2 regions of the Saccharomonospora cyanea NA-134 genome follow, and region 1 is predicted to be linked to the other one. Evidence: riboswitches for the same ligand, from Rfam matches in the RefSeq annotation. Region 1 holds a riboswitch; the other holds the start of a gene.
The links. A riboswitch is a leader RNA that binds a small molecule or an ion and turns the genes downstream of it on or off. The one in region 1 is predicted to bind cobalamin.
Positions count from the first base shown of each region.

Region 2: it holds a riboswitch for cobalamin, as region 1 does, so the genes downstream of both, metE (5-methyltetrahydropteroyltriglutamate--homocysteine S-methyltransferase) here and SACCYDRAFT_RS09805 (acyl-CoA thioesterase) in region 1, are expected to answer to the same signal.

Region 1 covers NZ_CM001440.1:2,039,443-2,054,494, reverse strand. Annotated here, with positions in the region: gene SACCYDRAFT_RS09835 (helix-turn-helix domain-containing protein) at 1-705, opposite strand, end outside; gene SACCYDRAFT_RS09830 (flavin-containing monooxygenase) at 781-2,280, shown strand; gene SACCYDRAFT_RS09825 (ribonucleoside-diphosphate reductase subunit alpha) at 2,485-4,950, shown strand; gene SACCYDRAFT_RS09820 (ribonucleotide-diphosphate reductase subunit beta) at 4,986-6,035, shown strand; gene SACCYDRAFT_RS09815 (diguanylate cyclase domain-containing protein) at 6,358-8,253, shown strand; gene SACCYDRAFT_RS09810 (peroxiredoxin) at 8,250-8,708, shown strand; cobalamin riboswitch at 8,849-9,076, shown strand; gene SACCYDRAFT_RS09805 (acyl-CoA thioesterase) at 9,123-9,557, shown strand; gene SACCYDRAFT_RS09800 (LCP family protein) at 9,634-10,806, opposite strand; gene SACCYDRAFT_RS09795 (alpha/beta family hydrolase) at 10,944-11,651, opposite strand; gene SACCYDRAFT_RS09790 (ABC transporter ATP-binding protein) at 11,648-13,516, opposite strand; gene SACCYDRAFT_RS09785 (glycosyltransferase family 87 protein) at 13,648-15,003, shown strand; gene SACCYDRAFT_RS09780 (helix-turn-helix domain-containing protein) at 14,990-15,052, opposite strand, start outside.
Region 2 covers NZ_CM001440.1:4,862,456-4,877,507, forward strand. Annotated here, with positions in the region: gene SACCYDRAFT_RS22665 (helicase-related protein) at 1-2,338, opposite strand, end outside; gene SACCYDRAFT_RS22670 (hypothetical protein) at 2,462-2,983, shown strand; gene SACCYDRAFT_RS22675 (serine/threonine-protein kinase) at 2,980-4,575, shown strand; gene SACCYDRAFT_RS22680 (hypothetical protein) at 4,673-5,224, shown strand; gene SACCYDRAFT_RS22685 (DUF2252 domain-containing protein) at 5,228-6,574, opposite strand; gene SACCYDRAFT_RS22690 (excalibur calcium-binding domain-containing protein) at 6,820-7,242, shown strand; gene metE (5-methyltetrahydropteroyltriglutamate--homocysteine S-methyltransferase) at 7,295-9,583, opposite strand; cobalamin riboswitch at 9,720-9,957, opposite strand; gene SACCYDRAFT_RS22700 (hypothetical protein) at 10,101-10,811, shown strand; gene SACCYDRAFT_RS22705 (hypothetical protein) at 10,831-11,520, opposite strand; gene SACCYDRAFT_RS22710 (SDR family oxidoreductase) at 11,588-12,364, opposite strand; gene SACCYDRAFT_RS22715 (DivIVA domain-containing protein) at 12,426-13,214, opposite strand; gene SACCYDRAFT_RS22720 (DUF445 domain-containing protein) at 13,342-14,571, shown strand; gene SACCYDRAFT_RS22725 (metal ABC transporter permease) at 14,522-15,052, opposite strand, start outside.

The sequences.
Region 1 (15,052 bases):
CTCGGCGGCCACCGCTGCCATACCGAGGCCGAGCCCGTCGACGGCGAGCAGCCGGTCACGCACCGTCCTCGCCACGCCGTCCCGCGCCCTCCGCTCGGCCAGCAGGTTCCGGCACTGTTCCTCGCACATCGCTGCGGTGTGGTCGTTGGCCTGCGGCATCGGGCGGTCCAGCAGCTCGCGGGGCAGGGTGAGAGTTCCGCACCGGAGAGGCGGGGTGGGTGTGATCCCGAGCAGGTCCTCGATCAGGGTGTGGATCGCGGCCACGTCACGGGCGAGCAGGAACGGCCGGACGTCGGCGGGCACGGTGTCGGTGCGGCAGTCGAGCACCGCGAGATCGCCCTCGACGCGCAGGTCGGGAACACAGAAGACATACGTCAGTTCGACGTAACGCAGAGCGAGCCGCATGGCGTCGCCGACGGTGCGGCTGCTGGTGACGGCGAAACCCCAGATGCCGTAGACGGTGGCGTGGTAGCGGCGGCCGAGGTCGCTGCCGAGTTCGGCGTCCGAACCGGCACAGCGGGCGAGCAGGTTACGCACGACCGCGAGTTCCTGCCGCGCTTCCGCCTGTGCGTACGGGTTCCGCACCGTGGAGAGGTCGAGCCCGGTGCCCTTCAGCACGTCGTCGGGCGGAACACCCCGTTCGGCGGCGAAGTCGACGAGAAGCGCGACGCTCGCGACGCCGCGAGGGAAGTCCCAACCGGCCACGTGTCCGAAAATATCAACTTCCGGTCCCGCGAGGACCTGGAACGGTCTCCGCACCGACTCTAGCCTTCCGGGTTCATGGGGATCATCGACACCAGTGTGCTCGTGATCGGCGCGGGCTTCGGGGGCATCGCCATGGCCGTGGAACTACGGCGGGCAGGCATCCACGACGTCGTCGTGCTGGAGGCCGCAGGCGACGTGGGCGGGGTGTGGCGGGAGAACACCTACCCCGGTGCGGGGTGTGACGTGCCGTCACCGCTGTACTCTTTCTCGTTCGCCCAGAACCCTGACTGGCCCCGGCGCTACGCGTTGCAACCCGACATCCTGGCTTACCTGCGCCGGGTGGCCCGCCGGTTCGGTGTGTACAACCTCGTGCGGTTCCACAGCGAGGTCACCTCGGCCGACTTCGACGCCGAAACCGGGCGCTGGCTGGTGCGTACCGCCGACGGCACCGGCTACTCCGCACGGGTGCTGGTGCCCGCCACCGGGCAGCTGTCGCGGCCGGTGTACCCGTCCGTCCCCGGAGTCGACACCTTCACGGGGACGTCGTTCCACTCGGCACGGTGGGACCACGGCTGTGAGCTCTCGGGCAAGCGGGTCGCGGTGATCGGCACCGGCGCCAGCGCCGTGCAGTTCGTGCCGTTCCTGGGACAGCGGGCCGCATCGGTGACCGTGTTCCAGCGGACCGCACCGTACGTTCTGCCCAAACGCGACCGCGTTTACACCGAACGCGACAAGGCGATCCTCCGCGCGTTTCCGGTTTTGCAGAAGATCGACCGGCTCGGTTTCTGGCTCTACACCGAGTTCGCGCAGCAGTGCCTGTCCAAGTGGCGGTTCCTCAGTCCACTGTTCTCAGTCCAAACACGACGCCATCTTCGCCGATCGGTGTCCGATCCGGACCTGCGGGCCGCTCTGACACCGGATCACCAGCTCGGCTGCAAGCGCGTGCTGTTCAGCAACGACTACTACCCCGCGCTCGCCTCATCCACTGTCGACGTCGTCACCACGGAGGTCGTCGCCGTCACTCCCACCGGCGTCCGCACTGCCGACGGAACCCACCACGAGGTCGACGTCATCGTCTACGGAACCGGCTTCGCCGCGACGGAGTTCCTCGGCTCCATGACCGTGCGGGGCCTGGAAGGCCGCGACCTTTCGGACGCGTGGCGGGACGGCGCGCGGGCCCACCTCGGAATCACGGTGCCGGGTTTTCCCAACCTGTTCCTGCTGTACGGACCCAACACCAACCTCGGTGGCGGCTCGATCGTCCACATGCTCGAAAGCCAGGCACGTTACGTTCGTGAAGCGGTGCGGTGGCTCGCCTCCCACTCCGACCACTACCTCGACGTGCGCCCCGAGGTGGAGCAGCGGTGGGACCGTGAGGTGCAGGACAGGCTCGCGCGGTCGGTGTGGACCCGCTGCCGTAGCTGGTACCGCGACGCGGGCGGGCGGGTGGTGTCCATCTGGCCCGGACGCACGTCCGAGTACCGGCGTCACACGCGAGCTCTGCGGCTGGCCGACTTCCGTCTCGGACGTGTCCGCACGCCCTCGACGACGCCCGAACCGGCCCCCGTACGGTGACGCTCAGGAGTCTCCGCCCAGGTCATCCAGCGGTACACCGCCGTGACGCGATGTGACGACACGCCCATATCTTGGGTGCTGCCCACTCTCGGACCACCACATGTAGGCTTCGATCACCGAGAGCTGAGCACAACCAAACACCGGCCGAACTCGCGGGCGCCCCTGCCCGCGAGACGGTCGAACGCACCCTTTTGGAGTCGTCGCATGTCAGTGGAAACCGCACCGGAAGCTGCCCCGTCCCGCTCGGGCAGGGCCACGCAGGTGCCGTGGGACCGCGTCGAGAAGGCCGTACGCGAGGCCGTCGCAGGCCTTCCGGACACCTCCGCCGAGGCGGTCCTCGCCGAGTTGGAACGCAACGTCTACGACGGCATCAGCGCAGGTGACCTCGCACTCGCGCAGGTCATGGCGGCCCGCACGCTCGTGGAGCGCGAACCGGACTACTCGTTCGTGGCCGCCAGGCTGCTGCTGGACTCGCTGCGCGGTGAAGCCGTCGGCTACCTCGCGGGCGAGCCCCGGCACCCGGACTACCCCGAGATGGCCGCCACGTACGGCGACTACTTCCGCGACTACCTCCGGCGCGGGGTGGAACTGCACCTGCTCACCGAGGACCTCGCGACGTTCGACCTCGACGTCATCACGGCGGCGCTGCGCCCCGAACGCGACCTCGACCTCGGCCTGCTGGGCCTGCAGACGCTGTACGACCGTTACCTGCTGCGCGACCCCCACGCCGGCACGCGCTTCGAGCTGCCGCAGGCGTTCTTCATGCGGGTGGCGATGGGGCTCGCCGTCGCCGAACCCGACCGCGAGGCCAGGGCCGTCGAGTTCTACGAACTGCTGTCCTCACTGCGGTTCATGACCTCCACGCCGACGCTGTTCAACTCCGGCACTCGCCGCCCGCAGCTGTCGTCGTGCTTCCTCACCACGGTGTCCGACGACCTGGCCTCCATCTTCAGCGGCTACCGCAACAACGCGATGCTGGCGAAGTACTCCGGCGGGCTCGGCAACGACTGGACCCCGGTACGCGGCCTCGGCGCCCACATCCGGGGCACCGGAGGCAAGTCGCAGGGCGTCGTGCCGTTCCTCAAGATCGCCAACGACACCACGGTGGCGGTGAACCAGGGCGGCAAGCGCAAGGGTGCCGCGTGCGCCTACCTGGAGACCTGGCACATCGACATCGAGGAGTTCCTCGACCTGCGCAAGAACACCGGTGACGACCGCAGGCGCACCCACGACATGAACACCGCCAACTGGGTGCCCGACGAGTTCCTGCGCCGGGTGGAGACCGACGAGGACTGGACCCTGTTCTCCCCCGACGAGGTCTCCGATCTGCACGACCTCTACGGCACCGCGTTCGCGGAACGCTACCGGGCGTACGAGGAGGCCGCCGACGCGGGAGAGATCCGGGTGTTCCGCCGGGTGAGCGCGAAGCAGCTGTGGCGGCGGATGCTGACCATGCTGTTCGAGACGGGCCACCCGTGGATCACGTTCAAGGACCCGTGCAACCTGCGGTCGCCGCAGCAGCACGCCGGTGTGGTGCACTCCTCGAACCTGTGCACGGAGATCACGCTCAACACCAGCGCCGACGAGATCGCCGTGTGCAACCTCGGCTCGGTGAACCTCGCCCGCCACGTCGGCGAGGACGGCCTGGACGTCGAGGCACTGCGCCGCACGGTGACCACCGCGGTCCGCATGCTCGACAACGTCATCGACATCAACTTCTACACCGTGCCGGAGGCGGAGCGGTCGAACCTGCGCCACCGGCCGGTGGGCCTCGGCCTCATGGGTTTCTCCGACGCGCTGTTCGAGCTGGGTGTCCCACAGGCGTCGCAGGCTGCCGTCGAGTTCGCCGACCGCAGCATGGAGGTGCTGAGCTACCACGCCATCTCGGCGTCGGCGGACCTCGCCGAGGAGCGGGGCGCGTACTCGTCGTTCGACGGGTCGCTGTGGAGCCGGGGAATCCTGCCGATCGACTCGCTGCGGCTGCTGGCCGAGGCGCGGGGTGAGGGCGAACTCGACATCGACACCACCACCACTCTCGACTGGGAGTCGCTGCGCGAGCGCGTACGCACGGTCGGCATGCGCAACTCCAACGTGCTTGCCATCGCCCCGACGGCGACCATCTCGAACATCTGCGGAGTCGGGCAGTCGATCGAGCCGCTGTTCTCGAACCTCTTCGTCAAGTCCAACATGTCCGGTGAGTTCACCGTCGTGAACCCGCACCTCGTGCGCGACCTCAAGCGGCGTGGCCTGTGGGACGACGACATGGTCGCCGAACTGAAGTTCCACGACGGGGTGCTCGCCCCCATCGACCGCATCCCCGACGACCTCAAGGCGCTGTACGCGACGGCGTTCGAGATCGACAGCCGGTGGCTGGTCGACGCGGCGTCGCGGCGGCAGAAGTGGATCGACCAGGCGCAGTCGCTCAACCTCTACCTCGCCGAGCCGAGCGGGCGTGCGCTGGACGCGCTGTACCGGCACGCGTGGCGACGTGGTCTCAAGACGACCTACTACCTGCGTTCGCGGGCCGCGACACAGGTCGAGAAGAGCACGTTGCGCGGCACCGACGGGCGACTCAACGCCGTCACTCCCACGGTGCCCGCCGCTGTCGTCGAGGCGAGTGCCACCGCGGCCTGCCGGATCGACGACCCCGACTGCGAAGCCTGCCAGTGAGCACCCGACAACCGATCTCTTCGAAAGGACACTCGTTGAGCCAGAACCTCACCCTCGACTTCGGTGCCGCGCGCGTGAACGTGGACGACAAGGCGATGATCAACGCGCGCGCCGACGTCAACCAGCTGCTGCCGATGAAGTACGGCTGGGCGTGGGAGAAGTACCTCGCGGGGTGTGACAACCACTGGATGCCCACCGAGGTCGCGATGCAGGCCGACATCGCGCTGTGGAAGTCGCCGGACGGCCTGACCGACGACGAGCGGCTGATGCTCAAGCGCAACCTCGGTTTCTTCGCCACCGCGGAGTCGCTGGTGGCGAACAACCTGGTGCTCGCCGTCTACCGGCACCTCACCAATCCCGAGTGCAGGCAGTACCTGCTGCGGCAGGCGTTCGAAGAGGCCGTGCACACCCACACCTTCCAGTACGTCTGCGAGAGCCTCGGTCTCGACGAGGGCGAGCTGTTCAACGCCTACCGCGAGGTGCCGTCGATCGCGGACAAGGACTCCTGGGCGTTGCGGTACACGCGCAACCTGGAGAACCCGGACTTCCGCACGGGCACCGTGGAGGCCGACCAGGAGTTCCTGCGCGACCTCGTGGCCTTCTACGTCGTGTTCGAGGGCATGTGGTTCTACACCGGGTTCGCCCAGGTGCTGTCACTGGGCAGGCGCAACAAGATGGTGGGCATCGCGGAGCAGTACCAGTACATCCTGCGTGACGAGTCGATCCACCTGAACTTCGGCATCGACTGCATCAACCAGATCAAGGCGGAGAACCCCCACCTGTGGACGCCGGAGTTCCAGCGCGAGGTGCGCGACATGCTCGTGGAGGCATGCGCGCTGGAGGTGGCCTACGCCCGGGACACCATGCCGAGGCCGATGCTCGGGTTGTCGGCGGAGCTGTGTGAGCAGTACATGCACTTCATCACCGACCGCAGGGCCGCCCAGCTCGGGTTGGAACCCGTGTTCGGCGAACCGGAGAACCCGTTCCCGTGGATGTCGGAGGCCATGGACCTGCGCAAGGAGAAGAACTTCTTCGAGACCAGGGTCACCGACTACCGCAGTGGTGCGGCACTGGAGTGGGACTGACCTCTCCCGCCACGGAAAGCCCGTCCGCGGCACCCGGCATGGCCACCTGCGAGGATGACCGGCGGCGTCATTGGTGAGCAGAGGGTACGGTCGGACCCGGCGGGGGTGAACCCGCCGGGTCCGACCGCCGTCAGGCCCTCGCCGGAAGTCGCACAGGCAGTAGCGCCGCGCGACACGGTGGTGTGATCAATCCACCCTTCCAGGCGGTAGACAAGATGCTCATTGCATGATGCTGTTGCAGAGTTGCGGACCGTGGTCCGGAAAAATCCGCCGCTGTGCGGGCAACAGCCCCATGGGTCGACGACGTTGTGCGAGGTGAAGCGTGTCGGAACCTGGTGACACGCCAGGGCTGGGTGACATCGTGCGCCGCTGGGCCGCGCGTCTTGGCGAGGTCGACGGCGTGTCGTTGCCCGCGGAGACGTTGGAACCCGCGCTGCTCGCGGTCGCGCGCGAGGCACAGGCGGAGGCACGGACGGCCCGCGACGCGGCCGCTCGCCGGTTCGCCGATCTCTATGCCGCCACACCGATCGGCGTCGTGCTCGGGGCCGCGGACGGCACGATCCACGACGTCAACCCCGCCTTCGTCGAACTGGTCCACCACACCCGCGCCGAACTCGTCGGGCAACCGCTCACGCGGCTCGCCGCCACACCGAACGACGCGCGGGTGCTGGCCGCGGCCGTCGACGAAGCGCTCCTGCCGGCCCGGCGGCCCCGGCAGGAGCGAGTCACGCTGACGCACGGCCGGGACGGCACACTGCGGACCCGAGTGACCGTCGCCACCATCACCGCCGACGGCCCAGGACTCCCCCATCCGGTGCTGCTGATCGAGGACATTCACGAACTCGCCCTGCTCAGCGAGCAACTGCGCAGGCAGAACGTGCAGGACCCGCTCACAGGGCTGCCGAACTCGTACCACTTCGACAACAAGCTGGACACCGCCCTCGCCACGTCGCCAGGTGGCCGGGTCGCCCTCGTCTATCTCGACATCGACGGGTTCCGGGTCGTCAACGACGGCCTGGGTCCGGGCGCGGGCGACGAGGTCCTCCGGCAGGTGGCGCGCAAGCTCGAGGCCGGATTCGCCGCACAACCGCAGTACGAGGCGGTGGTGGCCAGGTTGTCCGGTGACGGTTTCGCCGTACTCCTCCACGACGGGCAGGACGGCGAACTGGACACCGCCACCGTGGTCAATCTCGTCGAGGAAACGATGCGCGACCTCGCCGAACCCGTGTACGTGGACGGCACGGGCGTCGGGGTCAACGTCAGTGTGGGCATCGTCGTCAGCGAGGTGCCCGGGCGTACCCGCGAGGAACTGCACCGCGCGGCCGAGCTGACCCTGCACCGCGCCAAGGAGAACGGCAAGGCCCAGTGGATGCTGTTCGAGCGGGAACTGCACGACCGCGACCGGCGGCGCTTCGGCATCGGCGCCGCGATCGGCGGTGGTCTGGAGAACGGTCAGTTCGGCGTGGACTACGAGCCCACGGTCACACTCGACGGCCACGAACGCATCGCGGTGGTCAACGCCCAACTCCGTTGGGACCACCCCGAACACGGGGTGTTGCGGCCACGCGACTTCTCCGCGCTGGCCGACACCACCGGCATGACCCCCGCCTTGGGGGAGCTGCTGCTGGCCCAGTCCATCGCCGACGCCGCCACGTGGCAGCGCGAGTTCGGTGGCGCGCCCGATCTGTGCGTCCGGCTGCCCACCCGGCTCGCCATCGACCCGAACCTGGTCCGTATCGTGCGCACCGAGCTCGACCGCACCGGCCTGCCACACGACAAACTACGCATCTGCGCCGACAGCGCGGACCTGACCGATCCCCGTGGTGAGGTGCTGGAGAACCTGTCCGTCCTCGCCGAACTCGACGTCAAGATCACCCTGGCGGTGTCCGGTGCCGCCGACCTCGAACTGATCCACCGGCACCGGCTCCCCGTCGGCTTCGTCATCGTGTCGGGCACGTTGGTCGACGCGCTCGCCGAGGACGGCGAGAGCTCGCAGGGAGCACGCCGGCACTTCGCCATGCTGGTGGAGCGCGCCCGGGAACTCGGAATCTTCCGGATCGGCGTCGACGGCGTGCACGGCACCGAGCACGCGCGCAGGCTCGCCGAGCTGGGCGCCGTCGCGGGTCGCGGCAAGCTGTTCGGGGAGGAGGTCGACGCGGCGGGGATTCGATCGCTGCTCGCCGAGTCCGCCGGGCGCATGGGACCATCGCGGCCATGAAACAGTCGGCCACCGCACCGGACTTCACGTTGCCCGACGAGGCGGGTGTTCCCCGCCGGCTGACCGAGTTCCTCGCGACCGGCCCCGTCGTGCTGTTCTTCTACCCGGCGGCCATGACCGCGGGCTGCACGGCCGAGAGCTGCCACTTCCGGGACCTCGCCTCCGACTTCGCCGAGCTCGGTGCCCGACCGGTGGGCGTGAGCCCCGACCCGGTGGACACCCAACGGGCGTTCTCCGAGGCCCACGCCCTCGGCTTCCCGCTGCTTTCCGACGCCGATGGCACAGTCGCGAGCCGGTTCGGCGTGCGGCGGGCGTTCGGTCCACTGCGCACCAGGCGACACACGTTCGTCATCGACACCGACCGGACCGTTCTCGCGGTGATCCGTAGCGAGCTCCGCATGTCCGTCCACGCCGACAAGGCCCTGGAGGTCCTGCGTTCGCGCGGGAGGGCTTGACCACCGCGCGAGTCGTGGGAAACCCCGGCGTGACGCGGAACAAGCCCGTGATGTTCGTCGGCCGCTCGCCGCACAGGAGCGGGACGATGGTTCGACCACCGCCGGAGCCTCGGCCTCACCGGCCTCACCGGCCGCGCCGTAAGGTGGTGTGCGCAGTGGGTTCGCCCCGTCCCCGGGGCGTCGTAAGAGGGAACCCGGTGCGAATCCGGGACTGCCCCGCAGCGGTGAGTGGGAACGACCGCCGTCATCGAGCACTGGGCCACCCGGCCTGGGAAGCGACGGCCAGTAGGAGCCTGTCCTCCGGATCCCTTCCGGAAGCGACCGAAGTGCCCACGAGTCCGAAGACCTGCCCGCCGCCCGTGCGCGACCACGCGCACGGTGCCGTCCCGCCGCGACTCGCGAAGGAGAGATCACGTGGCCGACCAGAGCACGGTGCGTTCCACGCCCAAGACCCCAGCGGATTCCCAGGTCACCCTCGCTCACATCATGAGCGAGCACGACACCAACCTGTACGGCACCATCCACGGTGGTGTGGTGATGAAGTTGATCGACGACGCGGCGGCTGCCGCCGCGGCCCGCCACGCCGACGGTCCCGCCGTGACCGTGTCGGTGGACCGGATGACCTTCCTGGCCCCGGTACGGGCCGGTGACCTGCTCAGCGTCCACGCCGAACTGGAGCGAGCCGGACGGACCTCGATGACCACCGTGGTCAGGGTGACCTCCGAACGGTGGAACACCTCAGGGCCGGTGACGGAGGTTGCGACCGCTCGGTTGACGTTCGTCGCGATCGACGCGGACGGCAGGCCCCGGCCGGTCCCGGCCCTGGTGTCGCAGGCCCGGCAGAACTGACCTCACGAGGACGCTTTCGAGCGATCGAGACCGCCACGGCCGTGTGGGACACGGCCGTGGTCCACACGGCCGTCGGTCACTCCATGAGGATCTCCTCAGGAATCGGCGAGTCGGTACGCAATGCCTCGAACAGCGTCTCCGACTTCGCCGGATCCCAGGTCTCGGCGGAGGCGGAGGTGACCGGCACGGTGGTCGTGACCACGCCGCCGTCACCGATGCCCCGCATGGCCCATGCCAGTCCCACGAGGTGGTGCAGGTTGTCGTCGGTGTCGAGCGTGAGCGCGTCGGGCACGGCACCCAGTAGCGGGAACACGTCGAACGGGTTCAGCAGGGTGGCCGGGCTCGCGATCTCGTTGGCGAGTGCCCCGATGAACTTGCGCTGGTTCGCCACGCGGTCCAGATCCGACCGCGGAGTGGCCTCGCTGTAGCGCATACGGACGAACCCGAGCGCCTGCGCCCCGTCGAGTGTCTGCCTGCCCTCGGGGATCACGATGCCGGTCTTGGTGTCGCGCATTTCCTGCGGAATGTCCATTTCGACACCGCCGATGGCGTCGACGACCTCCGCGAACCCACCGAATCCGATCTCGGCGTAGTGGTCGATGCGCAGTCCCGTGGCCTGCTCCACCGTCTTCGTCAGCAGCGGGGCACCGCCGAAGGCGAACGCGGCGTTGATCTTGTTGACGCCGTGGCCGGGGATCTCGACCCGCGAGTCGCGCGGCAGGCTCAGCAGGGTCGGCTTCGTGTCGTTGTCCGGAATGTGGACGAGCATGATCGTGTCGGTGCGCCTGCCGCCCGCGTCGCCGGTGGACAGTTCCGCCATGCGGTCCTCGTCGAGCCCCTCACGGGAGTCCGAGCCCACGAGCAACCAGTTGGTGCCCTCGGCCGCCGCCGGCCTGCCCTCGTAGTCGTCGGGCAACGCGTCGATGCGGTTGATGGAGAACTCCAGGTAGAGCCACACGGCTCCCAGGAGCAGGACGAACACGAGCACCAGGCTCAGCAACACCTTGGGAAACGAGGCCCGCCTACGTCGGGGACCACCACCCGAAGACGGTTTCCGGTCGCCGGGTGGCGGCGGCTGTGGCGGTCGCGGAGCGACCCGCGTGGGCTGAGGCGGCCGCGCCGCCTGCCGTGCCCGGTTGCTGCCCGGGACAGGCATCATCTGCGCCTGCTGTTGTTGCCGGGGCCCTCGCGGCGGCCTCCGGCCCGGAGGCGGTGGCCGGTGTCCGCCCTGGTGCCCGCCGTAGGTCATGGCCACTCCGATCGCTTCGTGCGGCTGTCGTGCTGCCCGCATACCTAACCGCATGTCCGACCGCGTAGACGCAGCATCCCCCGGTGAGGTTGTGCCTCGCGCGAGGAAAAAAGGAGATCCGGCCGAAAAAGACCTGGTCAGAGTAGTAGCCGCCACCGAAGAGGCGCATCGTGAGCGAAAGCACGGGCCAAAAGTCCGTGCTGGGGAACCAGTCCTGCGGTCTGGACCGCGAACTCGGCGGCGAGCCGGTTCCACAGGGCGGGCCTGCGCAGCAGCGCGTGACTCTCCGCCGTCACGTCGAACCGCGCCAACCGCGCGGCGTGGGCGTCGGCACGTTGCGCGTACCGGTAGGAGTCCCCGGGGCTGGTCACGCTGTCGAGCGCACCGTGCGCGATCACGACCGTGCGGCCCGCCACCGGCTCCACGGGCTCGGCGTCGGGCGTCCACGGCGCGAACGCGCACGCGCCCCGCACCGCCTCGTCGTCGCACACCCGCAGCGCCACGCGGCCTCCCATGGAATGCCCCACCAGCACCACGGGCAGGCCCGGGCGTTCAGCCCGGATCCGCTCCAACGCCCACCGCGCGTCCTCCACCGGGTGCCGGTCGGGTTCGTTCCACCCGCGAACCCGGTTGCGCAGCAACCTCACCTCCAGGCCGTGCCGGGCCCCCGCCGCCCGCACGGCGTGGGCCACCGGCACCATCCGCAGGTACGCCAGCCGCCACGGCCGGACGACGGCGGCCCCGTACTCGGCGCCGCCGTGCAGCACGAGCGCGACCGCCCTGGGCCGCGGAGCACTCGGCGGCAGAGTGGTCAACGAGGGCCGCGCCACGACACCGGGCTTCACGCGGCCGACCGTTCGTCGGTGGCGAACTGGGTGTTGTGCAGCTCGGCGTACCGGCCGCCGAGCGCCAGCAGCTCCTGGTGCGTGCCGCGTTCGACGATGCGGCCGTCCTCGACGACGAGGATCGCGTCGGCCGCCCGTACCGTGGACAGCCGGTGGGCGATGACGAGTGCCGTCCGCCCGGTCAACGCATCGGCCAGTGCCTCGCCGACCGCGGCCTCGGACTGGGAGTCCAGGTGCGCGGTGGCCTCGTCGAGCACCACCACGCGGGGCCGGGCGAGCAACAGCCGGGCGATGGTGAGTCGTTGCCGCTCGCCGCCGGAGAGGCGGTAGCCGCGCTCGCCGACCACGGTGTCCAGGCCGTCCGGAAGTGAACGCACGAGCTCCTCCAGCCGGGCCCGGCGCAGCGCGTCCCAGATCTCGTCGTCGCTCGCCTCCGGACGGGCGTAGGCGAGGTTGGCCCGGATGGTCTCGTGGAAGAGGTGTCCGTCCTGCGTGACGAACCCCACCGTGCGCCGCAGCGACTCGAACGAGAGGTCCCGGACGTCCACGCCGGCCAGCCGTACGGCCCCGGAGTCGACGTCGTAGAGCCGAGCGACCAGTGAGGCGATGGTCGACTTGCCCGCCCCCGACGCTCCCACGAGCGCCACCATCTGGCCCGCCTCGGCCCGGAAGCTCACGCCGTGCAGCACCTGCTCCCCGCCCCTCGTGTCCAGTGTGGACACGTCTTCGAGCGAGGCCAGTGAATAGCCCTCCGCGGAGGGGTAGGCGAAACGAACGTCGTCGAACTCGACGGACACACCGCCCGAGGGCAGCGGCGTGGGGTCCGGCTTCTCGGTGATCATGGGCTTGAGGTCGAGCACCTCGAAGACCCGTTCGAACGACACGAGCGCCGTCATGACGTCCACGCGGACGTTGGCCAGCGCGGTCAACGGCGTGTAGAGGCGGGTGAGCAGCAGAGCCAGCGCCACGACGGTGCCCGCGTCGAGCCTGCCGGTGAGCGCGAGCCAACCGCCGAGGCCGTAGACGAGTGCCTGGGCCAGCGCCGACACCAGAGTGAGGCTGGTCATGAACCAGCGGGTCAGCATCGCCGTGCGGACCCCGATGTCACGGACCCGGCCGGCACGCTCGCCGAACTCCTCCGCCTCCACCTTCGGCCTGCCGAACAGTTTGACCAGCGTGGCACCGGCCGCCGAGAACCGCTCCGTCATCTGGGTTGTCATGGAGGCGTTGAGCTCGGCCGACTCGTGCTGCAGGTCGGCCATCCTCCGGCCGATCCGCCGGGCGGGCAGCACGAAGATCGGCAGCAGCACGAGCGCGAACAGGGTCACCTGCCACGACAGCGTCACCATCACGGCGAGTGAGAGGACCAACTGGATGACGTTGGTGACGAGGCCGGACAGTGTCGCGGTGAACGTGCGCTGCGCACCGATGACGTCGTTGTTCAGTCTGCTCACCAGCGCGCCGGTGCGGCTACGCATGAAGAACGCCACGGGCATCCGCTGGACGTGCTCGAACACCGCCCTGCGCAGGTCGAGGATGAGTCCCTCACCGATGTGGGCGGACTGCCAGCGTTCGGCGAGCCCCAGCGCCGCGTCGGCCACGGCGATGGCCGCGATGGCCACGGCGAGCCAGACGACCGTGGAGACGGCCCGCCCTCCGACGATGGTGTCGACCACGCGCCCGGCCAGCAGCGGAGTGGTGACGGCCAGTACGGCCGACAGGACCGTCAGCGCGAGGAAGACGAGCAACCTCCGCCAGTGCGGCCTGGCGAAGGAGGCCACTCGGCGAACGGTCCCCCTGCGCAGCCCTTTCGGAGCGTCGGCCGAGTTCATCGCCCCCCGCAGCAGCGACCACGTGTTGTCCACTCGCCAACAACTCCTCTCCCCATGTGTGCTCAGCACAACAGCGGTGACGTCGCGGATCTTCCCGCGCCGCTTCCGGGCGATTCTGCCGGTCGCCACCGACAGTCCCGACTCCCTCGGTAGTCTCGACCGCCATGGGGACACAGGCACAGCAGGGGGCGGAGCCCGCACCGGTCGGCGCGTTCGGCCGCATGCGATCGGCACTGGGTCGGCGGCCACTCGCCGTCGACGCCCTGCTCTACCTGGGCTGCGCCTGCTACGCCTTGGTCATGGCGTTGACCGACAAGCACTTCGGCTACCGGGTATGGGGCGGTTTCGCGGTGGCCGGCTACGGGCTCGCGCTGGTGCACACCTGTTGGCTACTGCTCACACCGAACGCCCGGCACTCCCGGTCACGATCACGCTGGGTGGGCGTGGGAGCGGTCGGTGTCGTCGGCATGCTCGCCCCGATGGTGACGTTGCTCGTGCGGCGGGAAACCTCGGGCGGCGACTGGACCGACGCCGAAGGGCTGTGGAACGCCCAACCCGAGGTGTGGGTGATCGAGCGAGCGGCGAGCACCCTGCTGGACAGCGGAACGCCCTATCTGGACATCGCGGCGCTCGACCGAGCCCCGAACGTCCACGACTACACGCCGTACGGCCCCGTGATGGCGGTGTTCGGTCTGCCGCGCGCGCTGCTGGGCGGCTCGCCGTTCACCGACGTGCTCACCGACGCCCGCGTCGCGTTCGCGCTCGTGGCCGCCGTCTGCGTGGTCGCGAGTCTGCGGCTGCTGCGGGTGCCGTCGATACCGGTTCGAGGTGCCCAACTCGCGGCGGTGTTCCCTCTGACGGCGCTCACCTGGGCGACCGCCGGTCCCGACCTGGCGATCGTGGGACTGATCGTGCTGACCGTCGCCCTCGCCGCCACCGACCGGTCCGGCTGGGCGGCACTGACGTGCGCGCTCGTGACGAGCGCGAAGCTGATCGCCGCACCCGCCGCCGTCGTGGCCGGTTTCCTCGTCGCGAGCCGACTGGGTGGACGCGCTCTCGCCCGGTCCTCGGTGGTGTTCGTCGGTGTCACCGCACTGGTGACCGTGCCCGTCTGTCTGGTGAATCCCAGAGCCTTCGTCGAGCACGTACTACTGTTCCCGTCGGGTCTCGGAGAGGTCGCGTCCCCCGCCGAGAGTCCGCTGCCGGGCCGACTGATCGCGAGCACCGGCCCCGTGGGCACCGTGATCGCCCTGGTGCTGCTCGTCGCCGCGGGGCTCGCCGTGCTGCTGTGGCTGGTTCGCCGCCCGCCGCGGACCGCGGCCGACGCGGCCCTGCGGATCGCGGTCGGACTCGCCGCCTTCACGTTGCTGACGACGGCCACCCGCTTCGGCTACCTGGTCTACGTCTCCGTGTTGCTGGGAGCGGTGCTGGTGTTCCGGAACCGGGCCACGGCCCCCCTCGGCACCGACGAACCCGGCTCCGGAACCCACGGAGATCCTGTCCCTCTTACTTCTTCTTGACGCGCGTGGCGCCTCCCCTGCCCCGAAGTTGCACGCCGGATTCCGACAG
Region 2 (15,052 bases), 2.6 Mb from region 1:
CGGCCATCACGGGGGCCTGGTTGCGCCCGAACCGGGCGAGTGCCCTGCTCGTCGCCCACTCCAGTACCGGATGACTCGGAGCCAGGTAACCGACGTCCGGCCACAGGGTCTTGCCCTCCGCGCGTGCCCGGGCCAGCCGCTGCTCGGCGAACCGGCGCTGGGCCGACACCCGGATGCGCCGGGACACCTCCCTGTCGCGCAGGTAGCTGTCCGGCAGGTCCCGCAGCCGTTCGGCCAGGTCCGCGGGCGTGTCGAACGCGAGCAGATCCGTGTCCTCGTCCCGGTGGATGTCCAGCCGCCCTGGGCTGTCCGTGATCTCGTGCAACGCCTCGGCGAGGAAGTTGTCGTCGTCGTCGAACAGGGTGCTGCGAGGCGCGGTCGGCACCGGCGGATCGTCGGCGTGCTCGCCACCCGTGGCGAGCAAGGCGGCGAACGGGTTCACCTCCTCCGGCTCCTTGATCGCGGTGTCGAGGTCCTTGTCCTGCTGGAGGAACTCCATGATCCTGTCCTCCTCGATGTCCGCGTCGCGGACGTCGAGCAGTGCCCCGGCGTCGCCCAGTGCCTGGTTGGCGGCGTGCTCCTTCTCCAGCAGCTTGGTCACCACCCGCAGATCGCTCACCGTGTCGGCGTTGTGCGAGGTCAGCGCGAGCGCCGCGATACGCGGCTCGTGCTCCTGCAGGTAGCGGTCGATACGGCCGTTGCGCTGCTGGATCCGGATGAAGCTCCACGGCAGGTCGTAGTGCACCAACTGGTGACACTGGCGGTGCAGGTTCAACCCCTCGGAGGCCATGTCGCTGGCCAGCAGGATGCGCAGCGGGCTGGTCTCCAGCGCGAAGTCCTCCACCACCTGCTGCACGTCCCTGTCGTTGAGCTGCGCGTGGAGCAGCTCAACGGCCCTCTCTGGCAGCCGGAGCCTGCGGCGCAGCTCGTCACGCAACCACTCCAGGGTCTGGATGCGTTCGGAGAACACCACGACCCTCGTGTCGCTCCCCTTGCCAACACCGATGTCGGCGAGGTGTTCCAGCAGCGCGTCGAGCTTCGCCGCGCCCCGCCGCTCCGCCGCCTCGGCGAGCTCGTCGAGCCGTCGCAGCGCCGCCACCTCGGCCGCGCCGTCAGCCCTCGCACCCAACGTCTTCACCCTGCGGCGAATGCTCTCCCGCAGCGCCCGGGGCGAAGACAGGAAAGCCTTGAACAGGGTCCACGGGAACAGGGTCTTGCCCCGGCCCGTCACCGGTGCCTGCCCGGCAGGCGGGCGGAGCCAGGTGTGCGTGAGCTCCTCCAACACGGCCTGCTCCTCGGCCGTCGGGTCCACCGGGACTATTTCCGGGTCACGCCGGGGCGCCCACCGGTGCCCGACCTCCAGCTTCACGTCGGGCGAGTTGCGGTGCCTGCGGACGTAGAGGTGCTCGATGTCGGAGGCCTTGTAGTCCTTCGGGTCGGCGATGGCCGCCGGGTCCAGCAGCCCGATCAGCTCGGCGAACGACTCTCGCTTGCCGTTGTGCGGAGTGGCGCTGGCCAGGATGAGAGCGTCGGTCTGGCGGGCCAGCAGGCGGGCCAGGTCGTTGTTCTGGGTGCCCTTGTTGATGAGGTTGTGGCACTCGTCGATCACCACGACGTCCCAGCGGTGGCCCGACAGGTGATGCTGGTAGCGCGCCGGGTTCTTCAACGTGTCGATCGAGACGATCACACGCTTGTAGTAGCTGAAGGGGTTGCGCGTAGCGGGCAGCGTCTGCCGCACCTTCTGGATACCGTCCGAGTCGAGCCGCACCAGCGGGATCGAGTAGCGCGTCCACATCTCGCGCTGGAACTGCTCCAGCACCGCGCGAGGGGTCACCACGAGGATACGGTCACCACGACCGCGTTCGATGAGCTCGGTGAGCAGGATGCCGATCTCCAGCGTCTTGCCCAGCCCCACCGCGTCCCCGATCAGGATGCGCGGGCGCAGGTTCGACAGTGCCTGGTGCGCGGGCCGGAGCTGGTACTCCATCGGGTCGGCCAGGCCACGGTGCCCGGCCACGATGCGAGTGTCGGTGGCCGGGGTCGGGCTCTGCCGCAACAGCGACTCCAGCCACAACCGTGAGCTGCGGAAACCCGGGCTCTCGTCGGGGACCAGCTCGGTGCGGCGGGGGTCCAGCACTTCGATGGTGTCCAGAGAGCTGTAGAAGACGGCGTCCTGGTCGCGCACCAGCTCCGATGCTCCCGTTGCCTCCACACGCAGGTCGCCGCGCGCGGTGCGGCGCACCGAGCGCACCAGCCACTCCTCGTCGCGGACGACGATCTGGGAGCCGGCCGCGATGTCGGCCTCGTTCTTCTCCGGACCCTGCACAAGCTCTGTCACGCACGTGAGGCTAGTGGCGGAGGCCAGACGGGAAATGTCGTGCTGTTGGCTCACGCTGGTGTGTCGTCCCGGAAGCCGAAAGTGCTACAGCTCCCACATCCGGCCGCGTTCTATCGTTCGCAGGTGGCCGATTATCTGCTCGTCATCGGAGACCGCGAGGCCCTCGGATGGCTGCTCACCGAACAGCGCATGGCGTTTCCCGACCTGCGACGGTCGGAAGTACGCGCACTCTCGCCGGGCGACACGCTCTTCCTCTACACGACCAGAGGGTGCTTCAAGAACCCCACGCGGGACCGGGGCCGTGTCATCGCCGCCGGGACCGCGACAAGCGCGGTGACACCTTTGGAGGAGCCGGTACGGGTTGGTGGTCGAACCTTTCCGGTCGGCTGCGACGTCACGTTCTCCACAGCGGCTCCCTGGGGACACGGGGTCGAGCTGGGGACGCTCGTCGACGGACTCGACGCCTTCGCCGGGACGGGCCAGGCGTGGAGTATCCGGCTGCGACGCCCACTCGTCGCGCTCAGCGGTGGCGACGCCACGCTACTCCGGCGCCGTCTCGACGCCGTTCCGCCACAACCGCTCGCGGACGTCCTGGCACCATACGCGCGGTGGTGGAACACACCGAGACGTGAAGGAGACAGGTGAGGCAGCGCACGATCGGGCACGGCCGCTACGAACTCCAGCCGCTCGCCCGGGGCGGGATGGGTGACGTCTGGGTAGGCCACGACACGAGACTCGACCGCGAGGTCGCCGTGAAGTTCGTGCGGTTCACCGACGGTGTGCCCGAGAACGAGATCGTGCGCCGGTTCGTGCGGGAATCCCGCATCACCGCGCGCATCCGCCACCCGGGCGTTCCGGCGATCTTCGACGTGGGCACCGACGACGGTAAGCCCTACCTGGTGATGGAGCGCGTGCACGGGATCAGCGTCAGTGATCTCCTCGCGCAGGAGGGCCGACTGTCCGTCGCCTGGGCGGCCACCATCGCAGCGCAGACCTGCGCGGTGCTCACCGTGGCGCATCGCGAGTCACTCGTCCACCGTGATCTGAAGCCGAGCAACCTCATGCTCGAGCCCGACGGCACCGTCAAGGTGCTCGACTTCGGACTCGCCGTCGCACTCGACCTCGCCGGCATGTCACGGATCACCCGAACGGGCCAAAATGTCGGCACCCCCGCCTACATGGCGCCCGAACAGGTTCTCGCAGCCATGAGTGAACCTCGCACGGACCTCTACGCCCTCGGCTGCACTGTCTACGAGATGCTCACCGGACAACCGGTGTTCACCGGACAGACGTCCTACACAGTCATGAACAAGCAGGTGGGTGAGCGTCCGGAACCTGTGAGGTCGTTGCGCCCGGAAGTTCCCCCCGAGCTGGACGCGCTGGTCGGTGAGCTGCTGGAGAAGAAGCCGGAGGACCGACCCGGGTCGGCGCAGGAGGTGTACGAGCGGCTGTTGCCGTTCGCTGTCGAGGTCGGCCCGATCCCGGGCGTACTCACACCGCCGACCGTGTGGAGTCCGGTGCGGATGTACGCCGCTGTGGTCGGTCACGCCTTCGCCGGGTCGGCCGGTGTATCTGAGAGGTCCACCGGGAACGCGGCGGACAGTCGACGCACCGAGCAGGACGAAAGGCCTGGTCCCGGTGAATCCGGTCCGACGCCATCTCGCGGACGTAGGCCGATCACTCGGGACGAGCTCGAAGAAGCCCGAGCGGACGCCGGTGAACTCGCCACGCAGACCCGCTACCGGGAGGCTGCCGAAGTACTCGCGGCCGTGACCGAACGCGCAGCCGAGGCCTTCGGCGAAGCCGACGACGAAGTGCTGACGGTGCGACTCGAACTCGCGAATGTGTTGTTCGAGGGTGGTGACTATCATGCCGCCGCCCCGGCGTACGAGAAGTTGGTCGCGTACCTCGTCGAACGGGACGGCCACGACAGTGAGCTGGCGTTCCGGTGCCGCGCCCAGTACGCGGAATGCCAGGCCAGACTGGGCAAGACCGAGGATGCGGTGACTGTGGCCATCGACCTGCTCGAAGACCTCGACCGTGTGTACGGTGGCGCCGATCCCCGTACTCTCGATCTACGTCGACAGATCGGCCTGTGGCAGTTGGCCGCTGGACGTCATGGCGAAGCCGGCTCGACACTACGGCGGCTGCTGGACGACCTTGTGCTCCACCACGGCGAACGGCATCCCACCGTGCCGTACGTGCGTGATCTCCTCGCCGGTCTCCGGGAAAACTGAAAAGTCCGTCACAACTACGCAACAACCACGACGTGGCCGCAACGGACGAGGGAACGGACCCGACGAACACGCGCACGCTCGTTCGAAGGGAAACCCCATGTCCAATGCCTTCACACCACTACCCACCCCGGGCCCTGCCTCGGCTCCGGCCCGCTCGAAGCCGAGGCGCTGGCCGTGGCTCACCGGGTACGCCGCCGCGTTCCTGCTCGGCCTCGCCGTCGGCGCCGTCGGTGACAGCAAGGCGACCAAGGTCGTCACCGAGCAGGTCGAAGTTCCCGGAGAGATCCCCGGGGAGCAGCGGGAGGCCCTCCAACAGCGGGAGGCCGAACTCGACGAGCGCAACATCGAACTCGACGAGCGCAGCGCCGAACTCGACGCCCGGGAGGCGGCCCTTCAAGAGGAGGAGCAGGAAGTCGCTGCCAACACCATCGGCGAAGGGGTCTGGACCGTCGGGGTGGACATCGAGCCCGGCACCTACCGCGCCACAGACGTGAGCTCGATGTGCTACTGGGAGATCCGCCAGACCGGTGTCACCGGGTTCGAGGGAGTGATCAACAACGGCCTCCCGGGTGGCGGCAACCCCTCGGTGACCTTGTCGGAAGGCCAGGACTTCCAGACGAACCGCTGCGGTGAGTGGACGAAGCAGTGACCCTCACCAGGCCACCGACGACTGCACTCCCGGGATCTCGCCGCCACGGAAGGCGTTGACGAACAGCCGGTGGTCCTCCCGGGTCTGCACGGCGTAGCGCATGCCGAAATCGGTCAGCGACCGCACGAACTCGGTGTCGTCTCGTCCCACCGCCTTGGCGATGGCCTGCTCCACCTGGAACGTCACGAGCGTCTGCTCCGAGTCGGCGTCGGCCACGCAGTGCATCTTCGCTGTCGCGCGGCCGAGGTAGTCGAGCACGGAAGCCATGTCGGAGGGCTCGGTGAGGTCCGACCAGTCGAGGTCCTGGACATAGGGCGACAGCTCCGACACCACGAACCCGGTACCGCCGATCTCCGTGTGGCCGAGCCACGGATCGGCGTGCGCCTGCAACGCGCGTTGTGACACGGCGGTGCGGTGCCCGTGGTGCCGGAAGTACCGGTGGATGCGCTCGTCGGGCACGATGCGGCTGGGCGCGGCCACGTTGCCCTGTTTCATCGACAGCACGACGTCGTTCTCCAACGCCTGGGTACGGCCCTCCACCAGAACGTTGTACGCGGGCAGCCCGGCCGAGCCGATGCCGAAACCCTGTCGTCCGACGATGTCCTTCACCTCGTACGTCAGGCTTCCGAAGCGCTTGTTCTCGGGGATCGTGCGCAGGTACTGGCCGAAGGCGTGTGTGGCGGCGGCGTGTTCGGCCTCGCCCAGCTCTCGCACCCCGGCTCCGCGCCGAAAGCGCCGGTCGTGACCGTCCACCACCGTGAGGTGCTCCAGCAGCTCCACGCGCGTCTTCATGCGGGCGTCCAGGAGTACCTCGTGCACGATTCCGTCGGTGGTGTCGAGCTGCAGCCGGTACTTCTGGTCACCCGGGTGCTCGGCGAAGTGCCGCACCTGGGAGAGATAGGCACGCAGGTACGTCTCGGCGAGCCGCCGGATACCGTCGTCGGAGACGGCCTTGTTCCACGCCAGCAGTGCCACGCTCGCCACGAGCCTGCGCAGGTCCCAGGTGAAACTGCCGAGGTACGCCTCGTCGAAGTCGTTGACGTCGAACACGAGCACGCCCGAGGAGTCCATGTACGTGCCGAAGTTCTCGGCGTGCAGGTCACCCTGGATCCACACCCGGCCGGTGCGCTCGTCCGCCCACGGGTCGTCGACGGCGACCATGTCGTGGTAGAAGACGCAGGCCGCGCCCCGGTAGAAGCTGTAAGGGTCGGCCGCCATCTTGCGGAACTTCTTGCGGAACGCCGCCGGGTCGGCTCGCATCAGCTCGTCGAAGGCGTTCACCAGCACGTCGACGATCTCCGCGCGCCGCTGTTCGCTGTGTTGCCGCACCTGTGCCACCGGGTCACTCATGAGGCACCTCGCGCTCGTCGGAGGGGCCGTTGCCTTCTCAAGCCTCACACGCGCGGGATCCGCCCGCAGTGTCGACCGCGGTGGCGGGAACCCGGATGTGCGGCCCTCGGCGGCCTGTGAAGGCCACCTCGTTCACCCCTCGGTGTGGTTTGGACGCCACCCCGGTTGGGCGCCCCCACAGGTGTTACCGCCCAGGTCGCGGGCGTTTCCCGTGTCCGCGACCCCAACCGGAAGGCTGAGAGCTCATGCTGATTCGCAACGCCGCTCTGGCGTTCGTCTTCGCTGCCGGGACCGCGCTGCCCGCCACCGGAGTCGCGAACGCCCAACCGGACCTCGACTGTGCGAACTTCTCCAGCCAGGCGGAGGCGCAGGCCGAGTTCGACCGGGACACCAATGACCCCCATCGGCTCGATGCCGACGATGACGGCATCGCCTGCGAAGCCCTGAACGGCACCACGAACGGCACGACGACCCCCACCGAGCCCGCACCCTCCACCGAGACGGCGCCCGGTGGGCAGGTGGCCGAGACACCCGCCGGAGGTGTCGCCACCGGTGACGGTTCGCTCGCCGACTCCGGCCCGGCTGCCGCGCCGATCCTGTTCGGGCTGGCGGGACTCGGAACGGCGGCCACGGCCGTCGTGGTCGTCGTCCGCCGCCGCAGCGCCTGACCGGTCCCCGCGCCGCCACCGCCCGATCCGGTGGCGGCGCGGGAGCCGTCTGCTATCCCAGCGTGCGCCGCACCTCGGTGGCTGCGGCGACCAGGTTGCGCAACGCGGGCTCCACTTCGGCGTAGCCTCGGGTCTTCAGCCCGCAGTCCGGGTTCACCCACAGCCGTGAGGGCGGCACCGACGCCAGCGCGGCCCGCAGGAGTTCGACGGTCTCGGCCACCTCCGGCACCCGCGGGGAGTGGATGTCGTACACGCCGGGCCCGACTCCGCGCGCGAATCCGGCGGCCCCCAAATCGCCCAGCACCTCCATCCGCGACCGCGCGGCCTCGATGCTGGTGACGTCGGCGTCGAGCGCGGCGATGGCGTCGATGACGTCGCCGAACTCCGAGTAGCACAGGTGCGTGTGCACCTGGGTGCTCGCCCGTGCACCCGACGTGGCCAACCGGAACGCCTCCACGGCCCAGTCCAGGTACTCCTTGTGCCGGTGGGCGCGCAGCGGCAACAGCTCCCGCAGCGCTGGTTCGTCCACCTGGATCACGCCGAGTCCCGCGGCCTCCAGGTCGGCGATCTCGTCGCGGATGGCCAGGGCCACCTGCTTCGCCGTGTCCGCGAGCGGCTGGTCGTCACGCACGAAGGACCACGCCAGGATCGTCACCGGTCCGGTCAGCATGCCCTTCACCGGCCGGTCCGTGAGGCTCGCCGCGTACGCGGCCCACTCGACGGTGATGGGTTCAGGCCGGGACACGTCGCCGAACAGGATCGGCGGGCGCACGCAGCGTGACCCGTACGACTGGACCCAACCGTGCTCGGTGTCCGCGAAACCGGCGAGGTGCTCGGCGAAGTACTGCACCATGTCGTTGCGTTCGGGCTCGCCGTGCACGAGGACGTCGAGCCCCAGCTCCTCCTGCAGTCGCACCACCCGCTCGATCTCCGCGCGCATCCGGCTGATGTAGGTGTCGTGGTCGATACCGCCGCGACGCAGGGCGGCCCTGGTCCTGCGCACGTCGGCGGTCTGCGGGAACGACCCGATGGTGGTCGTCGGCAACGGTGGCAGCCGCAGCGCCTCCTGCTGCGCCTCCCGGCGGACGTCGTAGTCGGCCCGGCGGGTGTCCCGAGGCCGCAGCCCCGCCAGGCGACGCCTGACCTGCTCGTCTCGCACCCGCTCGGCGTTCACCCGGTCGGTGACCACTCTCCGAGCCGCGGCGAGCTCCTCGGCCACCGCGTCGCGCCCCTCGCGCAGTGCCCTGCCGAGGACGACAACCTCGTGCACCTTCTGCCGCGCGAACGCCAGCCACGAGGCCACCTGCGGGTCGAGGCTCGACTCCGCTTCGACGTCGTAGGGCACGTGCAGCAGCGAACACGACGAGCTGACGGCGACCTCGCCCGCCAGACCGAGCAGTGTGGCCGCCGTGGTGAGGGCGCGGTCGAGGTCGGTGCGCCAGACGTTACGGCCGTCGACCAGTCCGGCCACCAGCGTCTTGTCCCGCAGGCCCGGTAACGCTGCCAGCGAGTCCAGACCCGGGTCACCGGCCACGAAGTCGACTCCCACGGCCTCGACGGGGGCGGCCGACAGGATCTCCAGTGCCTCCCCGAGGTCACCGAAGTAGCCGGCGACGAAGAGCTTCGGACGCTCGGCCAGCGAGCCGAGCGAGCGGTACGCCTCGCGGAGGGCCGCGAGTTCGGCTTCGGTGCGGTCGGCCGCGAACGCGGGCTCGTCGAGCTGCACCCATTCCACGCCGGCACGCGCGAGTTCGCGCAACAGTTCGGCGTACGCGTCGACCAGTTCGTCCACTGTGTCCAGCGGACGGAACCCCGGAGCCGCTTCGGAATCCGGTTTGGACAGAAGGAGGAACGTCACCGGCCCCACCAACACGGGCCGGACGGGAATGCCGAGCTCGTCGGCCTCCCGAACCTGCTCCAGCACACCGTGGTCGGCGAGGAAAAACCGAGTGTCCGGCCCGATCTCAGGCACGAGGTAGTGGTAGTTGGTGTCGAACCACTTCGTCAGTTCCAACGGCGGCGTCGACTCCACGCCCCTCGCCATGGCGAAGTAGGTGTCGAGTGGGCTCAGTCCCAGGTCCGCGTACCGGCGGGGCACGGCTCCGAAGGTCACCGCCGTGTCGAGTACGTGGTCGTAGAAGGAGAACGTGTTGCCGGGTACCGAGTCGAGTCCGGCCTGACGCAACGAACGCCAGGTGTCGATACGCAGGTCGCGAGCGATGTTCCGCAACTCGGCCTCGCTGATGCGCGACGCCCAGTAGTTCTCCAGCGCTCGTTTGAGTTCCCGGTTCGGTCCGATCCTGGGATAACCGAGTACGGTCGATCCGATTGTGCTGGTCAAGGCTCTCTCCTCGCGAGCTCGACGGCGGCACCGGACGCGCGACGGCGGCCTCGCAGGCGAGCGGGTGGCGACGCGACGTCGCCGAACCACTCGTCCGCCAGGGTCACCCTCGAACGCCCGGAGGTCACGCACACCGGCGGTGTGCGCACCGGTGGCAGGTCTTCGGACTCGCGGGCACGGCCCGGCTCCCACCGGGGCTCCTACTGACCGTCGCTTCCCAGACCGTGTGGCCCAGTGCGTTGGAACCGGTCGAGCGACCGGCCACGGCGTTCGTTCCCACTCACCGCTGCGGGGCAGTCCCGGATTCCCACCGGGTTCCCTCTTGCCTCGCCCACCGCCTCGGCGGAAGGCGAACCACCAGCGCGTCTCACTGTAGTGACGCCGGGGTGCTTGACAAGGGAGCCCGACCGAGCGGTTCGCCTGCCTGCCGTCGCCCGTAACACCGTGCGCCTCCGTTCCGACAAAGTGGCGGACATCACCTCGGCGGTCGCCCCGCGGCTCGGAAACGGAGGAACGGATGGGTCGTCGCAAGCGCAGGCAATCCCGAGCCGGCTCGGATCCCCTCATCCGCCACCGCGACAGGATCGCGTCGCTGGAACATCGGGTGGCCGGGCTTGCCGCTTCCGAGAAGCAGCGGCAGCAGGCCAACGCCGTTCGCACGGAGATTCACACGGTTCTCCTGGATCTGAAGCACGTTCCGCGCTCGCCGTCCCGGGACCGGCTGGCCCTGCGGGCGAGGACCCTGTTGGGGAAGTTGGCGGCGCTCACGACCTCCCCGGACCGGAAACGCGAACTCGGGGGGCGTGATCGGCAGCGCGGATCCGGCGTCTCCGTCCGGGACCTCGAACGGGAGATCCGCGAACTCGTCAAGATACGCAACCCGATGCTGCGTCACGGCAAGGAAGTGCCACCGGAGTTGGCGGAGCGGGAGGCGAAACTGACGGAGCGACTGCGTGTCACCGCGAAGGCGATCCGGGAGTCCCGGCTCGACCGTGGTCACAAGGCCGCGCACCTGACACGGATACAACGCGCCCGAGCAAGCCTGCACAACAAACCCGAAGCAGAGACCCCGCCTCGAAGGACGGCGTCCTCGACGCGGGACCCCGAAAGCATCCGTCGCGCCCGCGTTCGTGAGGAACTGGAACGGGAGGAACGGGAGCGCAGAAACCAGTCGACCTCGGTCTACACCGTCAGTGGTGGCCTGCCGGGGCTGGGTAGACGTCGCTGAACATGCCCCGAGGCCGCTCTCACGCCTCCGTCTCGTCCGGGACGAACGCCAACTGGTCGGGGTGGAAGCCGTCGCGGCGGGGCGGCGGCAGCCACGCCTGCGGCCTGGTGCTCTTCTGCCTGCCGAGTTCGGTGAAGTTCAGCGGCGCGGAGAGGTCGATGTGGTAGGTGGCACCGTCCTCGACTGGCTCGAATGCCAGGTCGGCGGGCTCCAGCCCGACACCGACGGCCACGAGGTAGGCGTCGTCGAGCGCGGTGGAGAACGCGGCCCAGCCACCGGCGAAGTGCCACACGCGGGCCCTGACCTGTGCGCCCTCGATGCGCCACCAGACGATGGGCCACTCGGCGTAGTGGCGGGCCTGGCGTTCGGCGTGTTCCACAAGCGCGGGGATCAACCCGTCCGGCCTGGCCACGGAGCTGTCGGGCAACGTCACGTTGACCACGCCGAACGCCCCGCTGAACGCGACCTCCACCAGTGGGTCCTTGCCGTTCGGGCACATGACGGCCTCGTACCGCTGTCTCGGCAGGGTGCCCACCCGGACACCGTTGCCGGAGTCGGGTACCCGGTGTCCCAGCCACAGGGCCCACGGTGGCTTGCCGGGCAAGCCTTCGAAGAAGTCCACCCAGCGCATGCCTTGGAACGTCTCGTCGAGGCCGTACACCTGGAAGTCGACGACCGACGATGTGTGTGGGGCAGCGTTGGAGTCCACTCGACGATAGTGCAACGTCCGCGCTCTTTCGGCAGCGCGGACGTCACCCTCCGCGACGAGGATGCCGTCACGGTTGCCAGCGCCGGAACCCGCCTTCGGCGTCGACCACGTTGGCCGTGATCGTGGCGGCGTCCTCGCTGAGCAACAGCGACACGACCGCCGCGGCCTCCGACGGCGTGTTCCAGCGTCCCCGCGGCAAGCGGTCGGCGACCGAGGAGGTCAGGTCCTCGTCCGCCCATCCGGTGTCCGTCGGGCCGGGGTTCACCGTGTTCACGGTGATCCCGTCGTCGGCCAGCGCGTCCGAGAGGGTCCACGTGAGCTGGTGCAACGCGCCTTTCGTTGTGGCGTAGGGGATTTCCGACGCCATGGGGGCCAGGTGCTGTCCCGACGTGAAGAGCACCACGCGCCCCGGAAGCGGCCGTGGGTCCGCTTCGCGGTACTGCCGGGCGAACGCGCGCACCAGCAGCAGTGTGGCTCGCACGTTGACCGCCCACGTCAGGTCGAGCTCGGCGGCCGTCACCTCGTCGAGCGTGGCCACCGAGCTGCGCGCGTGATTGGCGATCAGTGTGTCGAGGGGACCGAACCGGTCCACCGCCGCCCGGACCACCCGTTCGGGTGCGTCCGGGTCCGCGAAGTCCGCCTCCAGGTGTGCCAGTGCCTCGCCGCCGGAGAGCTCGGCGAGGACACCGTCGATTCCGCGCGGGTCCGCACCCCACGGCTCCGTCGCGTCGTAGGGCGACCAGGAGTGCGCGAACACCCGGTGCCCGTCGTGCAGCAACCTGCGCGCGATGGCGAACCCGATACCGTCGGTCCTGCTGACCCCTGTGACAAGCGCGGTACGCATGGTCGGTCACTGTTGCCAGGCGGCAGGCGCGAGGCAACCGAATTTCCGGCGACAGTCCCGCTCACGCGGACTGCTTCGCCTTCTTCCCGGCGTTGTCGTCACCGTCCTGAGCCTCGATCTCCGCCGGACTCGGGTCGGCCCCGAGCCGTTCGACGGCCTGCTGCAGCGCCGAGCGGCTGGAGGTGAGCCGGTCGAGCACCGCGGCCCGCAGTTCGTAGGCCTCCTTGCGCAGCGCCCGAGCCTCGGCCAGCCTGGTCTCCGCCTCAGTGATCATCGCGTCGGCCCGCTGTTCCGTGGTCCGCTTCAGTTCGGCGGCCTCGTGCTCGACCTTCTTCCGTTGCGCGGCGAGCTCGGCCTCGGTGGTCTTCCGCTGCTGCTCACGCCGCTCCTCCGCCTCCTTGTCCAGACGCTCACGCTCCGCCGCGGCTTCGGCGGCGAGCTTCTCCGCCTCGGCCTGCGCCTTCTTCCGCGTCTTCTCGGCGTAGGCGTCGGCGGCATCCCGCACGTTCGCGGCGTCGGCGTCCGCCTTCGCCCTCAGCTCCGCGATCTCCTCCTCCGCGAGCCGCATCATGGTCTTGACCCGTTCGGTCATGGCGGCGGGCCCCGCCGGGTCCTCGACCATGCGGGCGAGCGCGTTCTTGGTGTCGCTGAGCTCCTTCTGCGCGTAGCTCAGCGCCTTCGTCAGTTCCGCGACCGACGCTCCTGCCTCGTCCCGGTGACGTGCCGCGTTGGCGAGCTCGGCGTTCAGTTTCTTGATGTGTTCGTCCACTTGGGCCTGGTCGTAACCGCGAAAGGCGGTTGCGAACGCCGCATTTGTCGCCTGTGTGGGGGATGCCTGCGCTTCAACCATCCGGCCACCATAATGAGTTCGGGTTGCCTTCCCAACCTTTCGCGCGCCGTTTCCGGTGGACCGGCCGTAGTGCGCGCCGAATGGCAGGCAGGAAATGCGGCGGGCGAAAGCCGGCGAGGAGGTCGTGGTGGAAGCAGTTCTCGATGATCTCGCCGGGAACTGGCCCCTGTACACGGCGATCCCCGTCGTCGCCGCGCTGATCGGGTACGTCACCAAGCGCGTGGCCATCGAGATGATGTTCCGTCCACTCGACTTCGTGGGGGTGAAGGGCACCTTCCTCGGCTGGCAGGGCGTGGTGCCCCGGCACGGGGGCAGGATGGCCGCGACGGCCACCGACCTGCTCACCAAGAACGTTCTCGACGTCGCGGAGGTCTTCGCCAGGATCGACGCCGACCGGCTCGTCACGGAGATCGAACAACCACTGCTGAAGGCCGTCGACGACATCACCCGGGAGGTGCTCGCCGAACACCATCCCCGGTTGTGGGAGCGGCTGCCGCCCATGGCGCGGGATCTCGTGGTCAAGCACATCCAGGCGGGCACGCCGCGTCTCGTGCGCCAGGTGCTGGACGAACTCCGCGACAACGTCGACGACATCCTCGACATCAAGCGGTTGAGCGTGCAGCGGCTGACCCAGGACAAGGCCCTGCTCGTGAAATTGATCAGGGAGACGTCGCGGCCCGAAATGGCGTTCATCGCCCGTTCGGGTATCTATTTCGGGTTCTTTCTCGGCATCGTGCAGTCGGTCGTGTGGGCGTTGACGAAGAACCCGCTCGTGATGCCGATCTTCGGGGCCTCCATCGGGTTGTTCACCGACTGGCTGGCGATCAAATTGATCTTCGTTCCCCGCGATCCCGTGCGGTTGCCGGGCGGACTTCTGCTGCATGGGATGTTCCAGCGCAGGCGCGCGGAGGTCGCGCGTCAGTACGGCGAGATGATCGCGAACGAGCTGCTCACCGTCGACAACGTGCTTGACGCACTCCTGAACGGACCGAGGTCGGACCGGCTCAGGGCCATGATCCGCAGGCTCGTCGCCGAGGCGGTCGACGAACAGGCCGAGGCCGCCCGCCCACTGGTCAACGCGGCCATCGGACCGCAACGCCTCGACGAGATGAAACGGGCCGCGGCGGCGAAGTCGATCGAACGGCTCCCCGTCACACTGCTCCCCGCGAGGAGCTACCTCTCCAGGGCGATGGACGTGGCCAACCTCGTGGAGCAGCGCATGACACGCATGACCTCCACCGAGTACGAGGGTCTGCTGCGGCCCGCGTTCCGTCAGGACGAGTGGAAGCTCGTCGCTGTGGGAGGGCTCATCGGGTTCCTGGTCGGGGAACTGCAGGTCCTGGTGATGCTGCACTGACCGGTTCGTCGCGCGCCTCGCCCGCGCCGTTGCCGACACCGGACGCCCTGCCGCGGACGTACTCCACGACCCGGCACACCAGATAGATCGTGAACGAGATGGCCGTGACGAAGAAGCTGACCGGCGCGCCCGGTGCCAGAGACAGCACGATCCCGCCGAGTGCGGCCAGTTCGGCGAACACCACGGCCAGGACGGTGGCCCGCAGCGGACTGGCCGTCACCCTCGCCGCCGCCGCGGCGGGGGTGACCATCAACGCCACCACCAGCAACGCACCGACGATCTGCACCCCCAGCGCGGTGGCAACGCCGATGAGCACCGCGAACAGCGGAGCGAGCAACCCTCCGGGTACGCCCCGCGCGGTGGCGACGGCGGGGTCGACGCTGGAGAACAGCAGCGGCCGGTACACGAGGGCGAGCACCACGAGCACGACGACGGCCGCGATCAGCAACGCCGTCAGGTCGGTCGGCTCGATGGCCACGAT